2 regions of the Achromobacter sp. HZ01 genome follow, and region 2 is predicted to be linked to the other one. Evidence: riboswitches for the same ligand, from Rfam matches in the RefSeq annotation. Region 2 holds a riboswitch; the other holds the start of a gene.
What was found. A riboswitch is a leader RNA that binds a small molecule or an ion and turns the genes downstream of it on or off. The one in region 2 is predicted to bind glycine.
Positions count from the first base shown of each region.

Region 1 (6,147 bases), on a different contig from region 2:
CCACGCACTCCACGCACAAGCTGCTGGCCGGCATCTCGCAGGCCTCTCAGATCATCGTGCAGGAATCCGAGACCCGCAAGCTGGACCGCAACGTCTTCAACGAAGCCTACCTGATGCACACGTCCACCTCGCCGCAGTACGCGATCATCGCGTCCTGCGACGTGGCCGCGGCCATGATGGAGCCGCCGGGCGGCACCGCGCTGGTCGAGGAAAGCATCCGCGAGGCCATGGACTTCCGCCGCGCCATGCGCAAGGTGGAATCCGAGTTCGGCAAGAACGACTGGTGGTTCAAGGTCTGGGGCCCGAACCGCCTGGTGTCCGAAGGCATCGGCAACCGCGACGAATGGATCCTGGAGTCCAACGACCACTGGCACGGCTTCGGCGACCTGGCCGAAGGCTTCAACATGCTGGACCCGATCAAGGCCACGGTCATCACCCCGGGCCTGGACATGTCCGGCAGCTTCGGCGAAACCGGCATCCCGGCCGCCCTGGTCTCCAAGTACCTGACCGAGCACGGCGTGGTGGTCGAGAAGACCGGCCTGTATTCGTTCTTCATCCTGTTCACCATCGGCATCACCAAGGGCCGCTGGAACACGCTGCTGACCGCCCTGCAGCAGTTCAAGGACGACTACGACCGCAATCAGCCGCTGTGGCGCATCCTGCCGGAATTCTGCCGCGACCATCGCCGCTACGAGCGCATGGGCCTGCGCGACCTGTGCCAGCAGATCCACGAGGCCTACCGCGAGCGCGACGTGGCCCGCCTGACCACCGAGATGTACCTGAGCGATATGGTTCCGGCGCTCAAGCCCTCGGACGCGTTCGCCCGCATGGCGCACCGCGAGGTCGAGCGCGTCGAGATCGACAAGCTGGAAGGCCGCGTCACCGGCGTGCTGCTGACGCCGTACCCGCCGGGCATCCCGCTGCTGATCCCGGGCGAGCGCTTCAACCGCACCATCGTCCAGTACCTGCAGTTCGCGCGCGAGTTCAACGAACGCTTCCCCGGCTTCGAGACCTACATCCACGGCCTGGCCGACGAAGTGGGCGAGGACGGCGAGAAGCGCTACTACGTCGACTGCCTGAAGGAAGAGTGACGGGTCGCGCGTGTCGATGTTCGATGTAGCCGTGATCGGCGCCGGCGCCGCCGGCATGATGTGCGCAGCGGTGGCCGGCCAGCGCGGCCTGCGCGTGGTGCTGGTCGACCACGCGCAGCGCCTGGCCGAAAAAATCCGCATCTCCGGCGGCGGACGCTGCAACTTCACCAACATCGGCGCCGGGCCGGCCAACTTCCTGTCCGAGAACCCGCATTTCTGCCGCTCGGCCCTGGCGGGCTACACGCCGCAGGACTTCCTGGCGCTGCTCAAGCGTCACCGCATCGCCTGGCACGAGAAGCACCGCGGCCAGCTGTTCTGCGACGATTCCAGCGAATCCATCATCGACATGCTGCGCGCCGAATGCGACGCCGGCTCGGTGCAGTGGCGCATGAACTGTCCGGTGGCCGAGATCGGCCACGGCGAACAGGGCTACACGCTGCACACCGGCCAGGGAACGATCCGCGCGGCCAAGCTGGTGGTGGCCACCGGCGGCATGGCGATTCCGCAGCTGGGCGCCACCGACTTCGGCCTGAAGATCGCGCGCCAGTTCGGCCTGAAAGTGGTCGAGCCGCGGCCCGCCCTGGTGCCGCTGACCTTCGATGCCGCGCAATGGCAGCCGCTGTCGGAGTTGTCCGGCGTGGCGCTGGAAGTCGGCCTGCACACGGGGCAGGGCAAGGCGCGCGGCGAATTCCTGGAAGACCTGCTGTTCACCCATCGCGGCCTGTCGGGGCCGGCCATCCTGCAGATATCCAGTTTCTGGAAGCCGGGCGAACCCATCGTGGTGGACCTGGCGCCGGGCCGCGACCTGGCCGCGGAGCTGCTGGCCTCGAAGTCCGGCAACCGCCAGCAGCTGCACACCGTGCTGGGCGGGCTGTGGCCCAAGCGCCTGGCCGACCGCTGGCTGCACCTGGCCGAGCAGGCCGGCAAGCCCGGGCTGGCGGCGCTGCGCCTGGCCGACGCGCCCGACAAGACCCTGCGCGCGCTGGCCCAGGACATCCACCAATGGACGCTGGTGCCCAGCGGCACGGCCGGCTACAAGAAGGCCGAAGTCATGCGCGGCGGCGTGGACACGCGCGGCCTGGACCAGAAATCCATGCAGGCCAAGGCCGTGCCCGGCCTTTATTTCATCGGCGAAACCGTGGACGTCACGGGCTGGCTGGGCGGCTACAACTTCCAGTGGGCCTGGGCCTCGGGCGTGGCCTGCGGGCGCGCGCTGTAGGGCGGCGGCGCCGATAGCGCGCGGCTATGGCCGGGATGGAAATATCGGCGTTGCGACGTTAAATAAAAATAAATATCATTTGTATTTCAAGGATTGAGTTCGCCCGTCCTATTTTGGGCGCGGCACCCACGGAGATACACATGGCCTACACACTGCCCCCCTTGCCGTACGCCTACGACGCGCTGGAGCCGCACATCGACGCGATGACGATGGAGATCCACTACAGCAAGCATCACCAGACCTACGTCAACAGCCTGAACGCCGCGCTGGAAGGGGCGGGCATCGCCGCCGACGAGCCGGTCGAAGCGCTGGTGGCGCGCCTGGAGCAGCTGCCCGAGGCCGTGCGCGGCGCGGTGCGCAACCACGGCGGCGGCCACGCCAACCACAGCCTGTTCTGGGCCGTGATGTCGCCGGCCGGCGGCGGCGCGCCCGACGGCGCGCTGGCCGCCGCCATCGCGTCCGAGCTGGGCGGCATGGACGCGTTCCGCGAGGCGTTCACCAAGGCCGCGCTGACCCGTTTCGGCAGCGGCTGGGCCTGGCTCTCGGTCACGCCCGAGGGCCGGCTGACGGTCGAGAGCAGCGCCAACCAGGACAGCCCGCTGATGCACGGCAATACGCCCATCCTGGGGCTGGACGTCTGGGAGCATGCCTATTACCTGAAGTACCAGAACCGCAGGCCGGAATACATCGCGGCCTTCTACAATGTCGTCAACTGGCCTGAAGTGGCGCGCCGCTACGCCGCGGCGCAGCGCTGAACGCGACTCTCTGAAGGAGGGCAGCGCCGTATGAATACCTTCAGCCGCCATCGTGTGCGGCCCGCCGCCACCAGCATCAGCGTCTGGACGCTGGCCGTGCTGGTTTCCTGCCTGGCCCTGCACCAGTTGTGGGCGTACCTGGACGTGCGCGCGCCGCACGTGGCCGACGCCCTGCTGGGCGGGCTGGTGGCGGCCGCCGCGACGGCGCTAGGCACCGTGCCCATCCTGTTCGCCCGCAGCATCCCGCAGAAACTGCAGGACAGCATGTTCGGCTTCGGCGCCGGCGTGATGCTGGCGGCCAGCGCCTTCTCGCTGGTGGCGCCCGGCATCGCCGCGGCGCGCGGGCTGGGCTACGGCCCCTGGGGGGCGGGGCTTACGGTGGCGGGCGCCGTGCTGCTGGGGGCCGCGGTGCTGCTGCTCATGGACCGCACGCTGCCGCACGAGCATTTCATCAAGGGACGCGAAGGCATCGAGGCGCACCGGCTGCGCCGCACCTGGCTGTTCGTGTTCGCCATCACGCTGCACAACCTGCCCGAAGGCCTGGCCATCGGCGTGGGCTACGCCGGCAACGATCCCTTGCGCGGCACCGCGCTGGCCACCGGCATCGCGATCCAGGACATCCCCGAGGGGCTGGTGGTGGCCGTGGCGCTGCTGGCCGCGGGCTATCCGCGGGCCTTCGCGGCGGCGCTGGGCATGCTGTCGGGCATGGTCGAGCCCCTGGGCGCGGTGCTGGGCGCGGCCGTGGTCGGCTGGTCGGCGCCGATGCTGCCCTGGGGCCTGGGCTTCGCCGCCGGCGCCATGCTGTTCGTCATCAGCCACGAGATCATCCCCGAGTCGCACCGCAAGGGGCACGAGGTCTACGCCACCTGCGGGCTGATGCTGGGCTTCGTGCTGATGATGCTGCTGGATACCGCGTTGGGTTAGCACGGGCCGCGGTTCCCATTCCCTGCCGATGGCTTTCGTTGTATGCTTTCGCCGCTGTCACGCATGTTGCGGGAGAGAGCGGCCTGTCCATCCGGCCGCCGCCGAAGGCGCAATTCGCCCGGAATCGCTCAGGTAACCCATACCGCCCATGCTTGCCCCGTCCCGGTTTATCACCGCGTGGACACGGCAAAACAGTACTCTGGAGAGACCTGGCGCCGCCCCTGAAACAAGGGACATGTCGAGCAGCCCAGGCGCCGAAGGTGCAAACCCGCCTAGCGGGGCAACTCTCAGGCAAAAGGACAGAGGGGCGGAAGATTCAGCCGTAGTGCAGGGCGCAGCCCGCCTGGCACCACCGGCATTCCGTAACCCTGGCAACCAAGCCGCCCCGGAGTTTCCGCGCATGTCCGCAACCCTCAAACGCACCCCGCTAGCCGAAGAACACGTCGCCGCCGGCGCCCGAATGGTCGATTTCGGCGGCTGGGACATGCCGCTGGCCTACGGCTCGCAACTGGAAGAGCACCACGCCGTGCGCCAGGACGCGGGCATGTTCGACGTCTCGCACATGCTGAACGTGGACATCGCCGGCCCGGACGCGTTCGCCTTCCTGCAGCGCCTGGTCGCCAACGACGTGGCCAAGCTGACCGTGCCCGGCAAGGCGCTGTACAGCTGCATGCTGAACCCGCAGGGCGGCGTGATCGACGATCTCATCATCTATTTCTTCGCTGCCGACGAATGGCGTGTGGTGGTCAACGCCGGCACCGCCGACAAGGACATCGCCTGGATGCAGCGCGTCAAGCAGGCCGGCGGTTTCGACGTGGCCATCACGGCCCGCCGCGACCTCGCCATGGTGGCCGTGCAGGGCCCCAACGCCCGCGCCAAGGTGTGGGCCGCGCGCCCGGCCTGGCAGGCCGCCACCGAGCCGCTGACCCCGTTCGTGGCCGCCGTGGTCGGCGACGACACGCTGGTGGCCCGCACCGGCTACACCGGCGAGGACGGCTTCGAAATCGTGCTGCCCGCCACCGAAGTGGTGCAGCTGTGGCGCGACCTGGCCGCCCAGGGCGTGCGTCCCTGCGGCCTGGGCGCGCGCGATACGCTGCGCCTGGAAGCCGGCATGAACCTCTACGGCCAGGACATGGACGAACTGATCCAGCCGAACCAGGCCGGCCTGACCTGGACGGTGTCGCTGAAGGACGCCGAGCGCCGCTTCATCGGCCGCGAGGCGCTGGAACAGTTCGCCACCCCGGCCGCCTTCCTCGGCCTGAAGCTGCAGGAACGCGGTGTCATGCGCGCGCACATGGCCGTGCGCACCAAGGACGGCATGGGCGAGCTGACCAGCGGCACCATGTCGCCCACGCTGGGCGTGTCCATCGGTTTCGCCCGCCTGCCGCAGAGCGTCAAGCCCGGCGACACGGTCGAGGTCGATATCCGCGGCAAATGGGTGCCCGCCCTGGCCTGCAAATTGCCCTTCGTGCGTAACGGCAAGGCCGTCGAACACTCGTAAACTCGAAGCTTCGCGCGGGACGCCATGGCCGCCCGCGCGAGGCGCGCAACACCATTCATCTACCCGTATTCCCAGGAGCTCCCATGAGTCTGCCCACCGATCGCAAGTACACCGAGTCCCATGAATGGGTCAAAGCCGAGGGCGACGTGTTCGTCGTCGGCATCACCGATACCGCCCAGGACCAGCTGGGCGACCTGGTTTTCGTCGGCGACGTGAAGGTCGGCGCCCAGCTGAAGGCCGGCGAGACCGCCGGCGTGGTCGAGTCGGTCAAGGCCGCCTCCGACATCTACGCGCCCGTGGCCGGCGAAATCGTCGCGTTCAACGAAGAACTCGAAAACAACCCCAACCTGATCAACGAATCCGCCTTCACCGCCTGGATCTTCAAGATCAAGCCGGTCAACGCCGCCGACGCCGACAAGCTGCTGGACGCCGCCGGCTACGAAGCCGTCGCCAACGGCTAAGCCGGTTCTTGCGCGGGAGGTCCGTCCGCCCGCGCAAGCCGCCATCGCGTCCGTCCCCGCCATCCCGAGATCTCCCCCCATGTCGCGCGCCCTAGACACCCATACCGACTTCATTCCCCGCCACATCGGCCCTTCCGACGCCGACCAGGCCGCCATGCTCGCCGTCATCGGCAGCCCCAGCCTGGACGCCCTGATC
Region 1 covers NZ_LWKV01000002.1:637,488-643,634, reverse strand. The annotation lists gene A6B37_RS12065 (arginine/lysine/ornithine decarboxylase) at 1-1,091, shown strand, start outside; gene A6B37_RS12060 (NAD(P)/FAD-dependent oxidoreductase) at 1,108-2,310, shown strand; gene A6B37_RS12055 (superoxide dismutase) at 2,451-3,065, shown strand; gene A6B37_RS12050 (ZIP family metal transporter) at 3,096-3,989, shown strand; glycine riboswitch at 4,049-4,144, shown strand; glycine riboswitch at 4,179-4,302, shown strand; gene gcvT (glycine cleavage system aminomethyltransferase GcvT) at 4,390-5,490, shown strand; gene gcvH (glycine cleavage system protein GcvH) at 5,574-5,951, shown strand; gene gcvP (aminomethyl-transferring glycine dehydrogenase) at 6,031-6,147, shown strand, end outside.
Region 1: another riboswitch for glycine. It lies ahead of gcvT (glycine cleavage system aminomethyltransferase GcvT); the one in region 2 lies ahead of A6B37_RS01525 (D-amino acid dehydrogenase).

Region 2 (6,147 bases):
GATGAACTCAGCTTCGGCAGCGTCTGCAGCGGCCCCGAAGAGATCCGGCGGTCGGCGCGCACCTTCATCAAGTACGGCGTCGACCACCTGAAGATCAATCTGTCGGGCGAGTACATCGCCGGGCTGCCGGCCGAAATGTCGCCGTTCTCGGAAGAGGAGATCGCCATGCTGGCGGCCGAGGCCAAGCGTTTCGGCAAGCGCGTGGCGGCGCACGCGCGTTCGAGCGAATCGGTCAAGCAATGCGTGCGGCACGGCATCGAGATGATCTATCACGCCAGCTTCGCCGACGAAGAGGCGCTCGACATGCTGGAAGCCAACAAGGACAGGCACTTCGTGGCGCCGGGCATCGGCTGGCTGGTTCGCACCGCCTTCCATGCTTCCGACTACGGCATCACGCCCGCCGCCGCCGAGCAGATGGGCTACAAGCGCGAACTGGAGATCGCCGCCGAATCGCTGCGCAAGATGCACCGGCGCGGCATACGCATCCTGCCTGGCGGAGACTATGGCTTCGCCTGGATGCCGCACGGAACCAACGCCTCCGATCTCCAGTATTTCGTGGATTATGTCGGCATGACGCCCACCGAGGCGCTGGTGTCGGCCACCCGGCTGGGCGGGGAGATCATGCAGCGGCCGCACGAACTCGGCATGCTGCGTCCCGGCTATCTGGCGGACGTGGTCATGGTCGACGGCAATCCGCTGGAGGACCTGTCGCTGCTGATCGACCCGGACCGCATCAGCCTGGTGATGAAGGACGGGCGGATCTGCAAGAACGCCTGCCCGCCGGGCGCGGAAGGCGCGCCGCCGCGCGCCGTCGAGCAGGACAGCAGGGAAGCGGTCGCGGCGCATTGAGCGCCGCAGGGCTCAGGCCCGGCCCATGCCCGCCTGGACGCTGGCCGCCAGCATCTGGGCGGTCGCGGCCGACAGCGTCCATCCCAGGTGGCCGTGGCCGGTGTTGTAGAACACCCCCGGCCGCTTGCCGGGGCCGACCCTGGGCATCATGTTCGGCGTCATCGGGCGCAGCCCGCACCACGGCACCACGCGCGCGGTGCGCACGCCGGGGAAGTGGCGGCGGGTCCAGTCCACCAGCGGCTGCACGCGTTCGGCGCGGATGTCCAGGTTGAAACCGTTGAATTCCGCCGTGCCGGCCACGCGGAAGCGGTCGCCCAGGCGGCTGGTGACGATCTTGGCGGCCTCGTCCAGCAGGCTCACGCAGGGCGCGGCGGCGCGGCTGGCCTCGTCGTCCAGGTGCACGCTGATCGAATAGCCCTTGACCGGATAGATGTTGAGCGAGTCTCCGAGCTGCCGCGCGAACTGGCGGCTGGCCGCGCCGGCGCAGATCACCACGGCGTCGGCCGATTCCTGCCGGGCCGGCAGCGCGCCTGCCGCCAGGTCCAGACGGTAGGCGCCGCCCTCGTGCGCGATGGCGGTGATGTCGGCGTCCTGCACGAACCGCACGCCGCGGCGCTGGCAGGCGCGGGCCAGGCCGCTGGTGAACTTGTGGATGTCGCCGGTGGCGTCCGACGGCGTGTAGAAGCCGGCGTGGCAGGCGGTCTGCAGGGCCGGCTCGATGCGGCGCGCTTCTTCCGCGGTCACCTCGTAGCGCTCCAGCCCGCCTTGCCGCAGCAGCGCGTTGGCGCGGCGCGCGGTGTCGAAGCTGGCCGCGTCGTGGTAGATATGCAGGATGCCGCGGCGCTCCAGGTCGAAATCGATGCCTTCTTCTTCGGCCATGGCGTAAAGGTGCTGGCGCGCCTCGATGGCCAGGCGGGTGGTCTCGATGGTGTTCTGGCGATAGTTGCGGATCTGCCCGATGAACTGGGCCAGCCAGGAATACTTGTGCCAGCCCGGACGCGGATTGAGCAGCAGCGGGGCGTCGTGGCGGCCCAGCCAGCGCAGGCCTTTCATGATGGTGGACACGCTGTTCCAGACCTCGGCGTTGCTGGCCGACAGCTGGCCGCCGTTGGCGTAGGAAGTCTCCATGGCGGGGTAGCGCTGGCGGTCGTAGACGGTGACGTCGAATCCCAGCTTGTTCAGGGCATGGGCGGACGTGACGCCGGTGATGCCGGCGCCGATGATGGCGATGCGGGGCATGGTCGCTCCAAGGGTAGGGTGGCCGCGGCCACCCGGCCGCAGCACCCCATCTGTCTTGGTACCTGAGAGTTTCACGCGCCGCGCGGAAGGCGGCGGGTTCCCCTTCGGTGGGCGCGCGCGGCGCCGCTCTCCAGATTGTCTAGACCGCGCAGTCCTGGTTGCCTGAGAGTTTCCGGGGCGGTTGCTCCGTCGGCGCCTGCCGCGGCGGGCAGGTCTCTTCTGCGAGGTTTTGGATCGACGCGGGCAGAATAGCCAAAATCCGGCGGCGTGGGACCAGGGGTTAGTCCCAGTAGCCGTTCGTTTTGTCCCTGTTATATCGCCTGTTACCTCTCTGTTGAACTGTTCATTCCTGGTAAAGGCTTGAGGCGGGGGGATGCGCTATAACCGACGTTCACGCATCACACTGCCGCAAGCCGCCGGCTCGCGGACGCCCATACATGCCTCGTATCACCCGCCGTTCGTCCCTGATCCTGCTCGCCGCCCTGACGGGCGCCGTGGCCGGATGCTCCTCCCCCAAGCCCGCGTATGAGAAGGAGGACTTCACCCAGAACGACACCTACTCGCGCAGCGTCGCCGCCAGCAGCGCGGCCGCCTGCGACGCGGGCCGGCGCGCCTTGCTGAGCCAGGGCTACCTGATCGACCGCTTCGAGTCGGCGCGCGTGACCGGGCACAAGAATTTCCAGGCCGAGGACGGCCAGCATACGCAGATCAGCTTCAATATCGAATGCGCCGCCGATGGCGCGTCGAACGAGCGCTCGACGGTGTTCGCCACCGCGGTGCAGGACCGTTATTCGATCAAGCGCACCGCCAATTCGGCCAGCGTGGGCGTGAGCGTGCTGGGCCAGGTGTCCATGCCGTTCGGCGCCAGCGACGATTCGCTGGTCAAGACCGCCAGCCAGACGGTGGCGCGGCCCAAGTTCTACGACGGATTTTTCCAGCTGTTGCAGCGCTTCCTGCCGGACGCGCAGGCCGCTTCGGCGCCGCAACCGGCGCCGGCCGGACGCGGCAAGACGCCGCCCAAGCCCGCGCCGGCCGAGCCCGCGGTGTCGCCGGATGCGCCGGCCGACACCTTGAACCCGGCGGCCGCCAGCGATACGCCGGCCGCCAATGGCAAGGCCGCGCCCGCGGATGGCAAGACCGGCGCGCCCGCGGACAGCAAGGCGGCCGCGCCTTCGGACAGCAAGGCGGCGCCGGCGGGCAGCCCGCCGCCGGCAGGCGCCGACGCCGCCAAGTAAGGCCGCTCCGGGCCGCCGCTTTGCCGTAGCGCAAATTGCCGTTGCAAGCCGGTTCGCCGCGGCGCGCGCCTGCGGCGATAATGCCGGCCATGACATACCAACTCCTGAAAATGCTCCACGTGGCGGCCGTGGTCGCCTGGCTGGGCGGCTCGCTGTTCGTGTCGCTGTTCCTGCTGTCCTCGCAACCCCAGGAAGGCGGCCAAGCCCCGAAAGAAAGCAGGATGCTCGGCGCGCTGCGCCGCTGGACCCTGTACGTGACCACGCCGGCCATGGTGCTGGCCTGGCTGGTCGGCCTGCACCTGGCCGTGACCTTCGGCTGGTTCATCATGAACTGGATCTGGGTGAAGATCGCCATCGCGCTGGCGCTGTCGGCGCTGCTGGGCGTCCAGAGCAAGGCCTTGCGCCGCATGGCCGGCGGCGGCGCGCAGCGTCCGCCGCTGATCGATTGGTACGCGCCGTTCACCGTGGTCGCGGCTTCCGCGATCGTCGCGCTGGTGGTCGTCAAGCCGTTCTGAACGCTGTCGGCGCGCCGCGCGCATATGCCGCGCGGCCATAACCAAACGCCCCGGCCATAAGCACCGAACGAAGTCTTCGTTCGCGCCGGGCGTGTCCGTCCCTAGAATCGTTTCTCTCATAACCGCTTAGAGGCGATTCCAAAATGACTCCCCGTATTTTCAAGAAGCTGCTTGGCGTGGTGCTGGCCTCGGCGGCGATGTTCCACGGCCCGGCCTTTTCGGTCGACGCCAAACCCCTGAAGGTCGGCGTGCGCGGGGGCGTCGACGAACAGATCTGGGAAGTGGTGGCCCAGGTCGCCAGGAAGAACGGTCTGGCCGTGGAGCCGGTGGTCATCACCGGCACCGCCAGCCCCAACGAGGCCCTGAACAACGGCGACCTGGAGGCCAACGCCTTCCAGCACATTCCCTTTCTGAACGACCAGATCCGCCAGCGCGGCTACAAGCTGGTGCCGGTGGCCAACACGCTGATTTCGCCCATCGCGTTCTATTCCCGCAAATACAAGTCGCTGAAGGACCTGCCGGAAGGCGCGCGCGTGGGCATACCCAACGATCCCAGCAACCAGACGCGCGCGCTGGTGGTGCTGCGCGACCAGGGCCTGATCACGCTCAGGAACGGGTTCGACCCGGCCACCGGCACGGCCACCCTGGCCGACGTGACCGCCAACCCCAGGAAGCTCCAGTTCGTGGAGAGCGCCTCGGTGGTGCTGGCGCGCTCGCTGCCCGACGTGGACGCCGCCGCCATCGTCAACAGCTTCGCCTACCAGGCCGGCCTGATCGCCACGCGCGACGGCATCGCGGTCGAAAAGAAGGAAAACAATCCCTACGTGAACATCATTGCGGTCCGCGAACAGGACCGGAACGCGCCGTGGGTGCCGGAGCTGGTCAAGGCCTACCACTCGGAAGAGGTGCGCCAGTTCATCCTCAGCAAGTTCGAAGGCTCCGTGATTCCGGTGTTCTGAGCCATGATGCAACATGAGTTTTCCATTGCCCAGCCGGCGGCCGCGCCGCCGCTGCCGGCGGGCGACGAGCACATCGTGTTCGAAGGGCTGCAAAAGCGCTACGAGGGCGCGCGCGGCGCGGTTGCGGCGCTGTCCGACGTGTCGTTCTCGATCGCCCGCGGCACGGTATTCGGCATCATCGGGCGCAGCGGCGCCGGCAAGTCCACGCTGCTGCGCTCCATCAACATGCTGGAGCGGCCCAGCGCCGGACGCGTGCTGATCGACGGCGTGGACGCGGGCGGGCTGGACGAGAACGCCCTGGTGGCGCTGCGCCGGCGCATCGGCATGATTTTCCAGCACTTCAATCTGCTGTCGGCCAAGACGGTGGCCGAGAATGTGGCGCTGCCGCTGCGCGTGGCCGGCGTGAAGCCGGCGGCCGCGCGGGCCCGCGTCGCCGCGCTGCTGGAGCTGGTGGGGCTGGGCGACAAGGCCGACGTCTATCCGGCCAGGCTGTCCGGCGGCCAGAAGCAGCGCGTCGGCATCGCCCGGGCGCTGGTGCACGAGCCCGAGATCCTGCTGTGCGACGAGGCCACCTCGGCGCTGGACCCCGAGACCACGCAGTCCATCCTGACCCTGCTGCGCGACATCAACCGCAAGCTGGGCCTGACGGTGGTGCTGATCACGCACGACATGGCGGTGATCCGCGAGATCTGCCACAAGGTGCTGGTGCTCGACGGCGGGCGCAAGGTCGAGCACGGCGAGGTCTGGCGTGTCTTCGGCAATCCCCAGGCCGAGGCCACGCGCGCCTTGCTGCGGCCCCTGCAGCACGGATTGCCGGCCGACCTGGAGGCCAGGCTGGTGCCCGACCTGCAGGGCCGCGACGGCGTGGCGGTGCTGAGCCTGCGCTTCACGGGGCAGGGCCGGCCGGGCGGCGTTTCGCTGCAGGCGCTGGCCGCCCTGGGGCCGGGCGCGACGCTGCTGCATGGCGGGCTGGACCGCCTGCGCGGCCACGCGCAAGGCAGCCTGCTGGTGTCGGTGCCGGCGGGCGCATTACGGGAAGAGGCCGCGCGCGCCGCGCTGGTGGCCGATCAGATAAAGGTGCTGGGCTATGTCGCTGCCGATGTTCGATAAATACCTGCAGGCGTTTCTGCAGACCCTGACCATGGTGGGCGTGGCGGCGGCCATCGCCATCGTCTGCGGGCTGGCGCTGGCGCTGGTCCTGACGGTCACCGCGCCGGGCAATCTCTATCCGCTGCCGCGTCTGAACAAGGCGCTGTCCATCGTGGTGAATACCTTCAGGGCCATTCCCTTCATCATCCTGCTGGTGGCCATGCTGCCGTTCACGCGCATGCTGGTGGGCACCACCCTGGG
Region 2 covers NZ_LWKV01000001.1:330,920-337,066, forward strand. The annotation lists gene A6B37_RS01520 (amidohydrolase family protein) at 1-849, shown strand, start outside; gene A6B37_RS01525 (D-amino acid dehydrogenase) at 862-2,088, opposite strand; glycine riboswitch at 2,135-2,226, opposite strand; glycine riboswitch at 2,228-2,320, opposite strand; gene A6B37_RS01530 (DUF2242 domain-containing protein) at 2,526-3,323, shown strand; gene A6B37_RS01535 (CopD family protein) at 3,413-3,838, shown strand; gene A6B37_RS01540 (MetQ/NlpA family lipoprotein) at 3,982-4,797, shown strand; gene A6B37_RS01545 (ATP-binding cassette domain-containing protein) at 4,801-5,907, shown strand; gene A6B37_RS01550 (methionine ABC transporter permease) at 5,885-6,147, shown strand, end outside.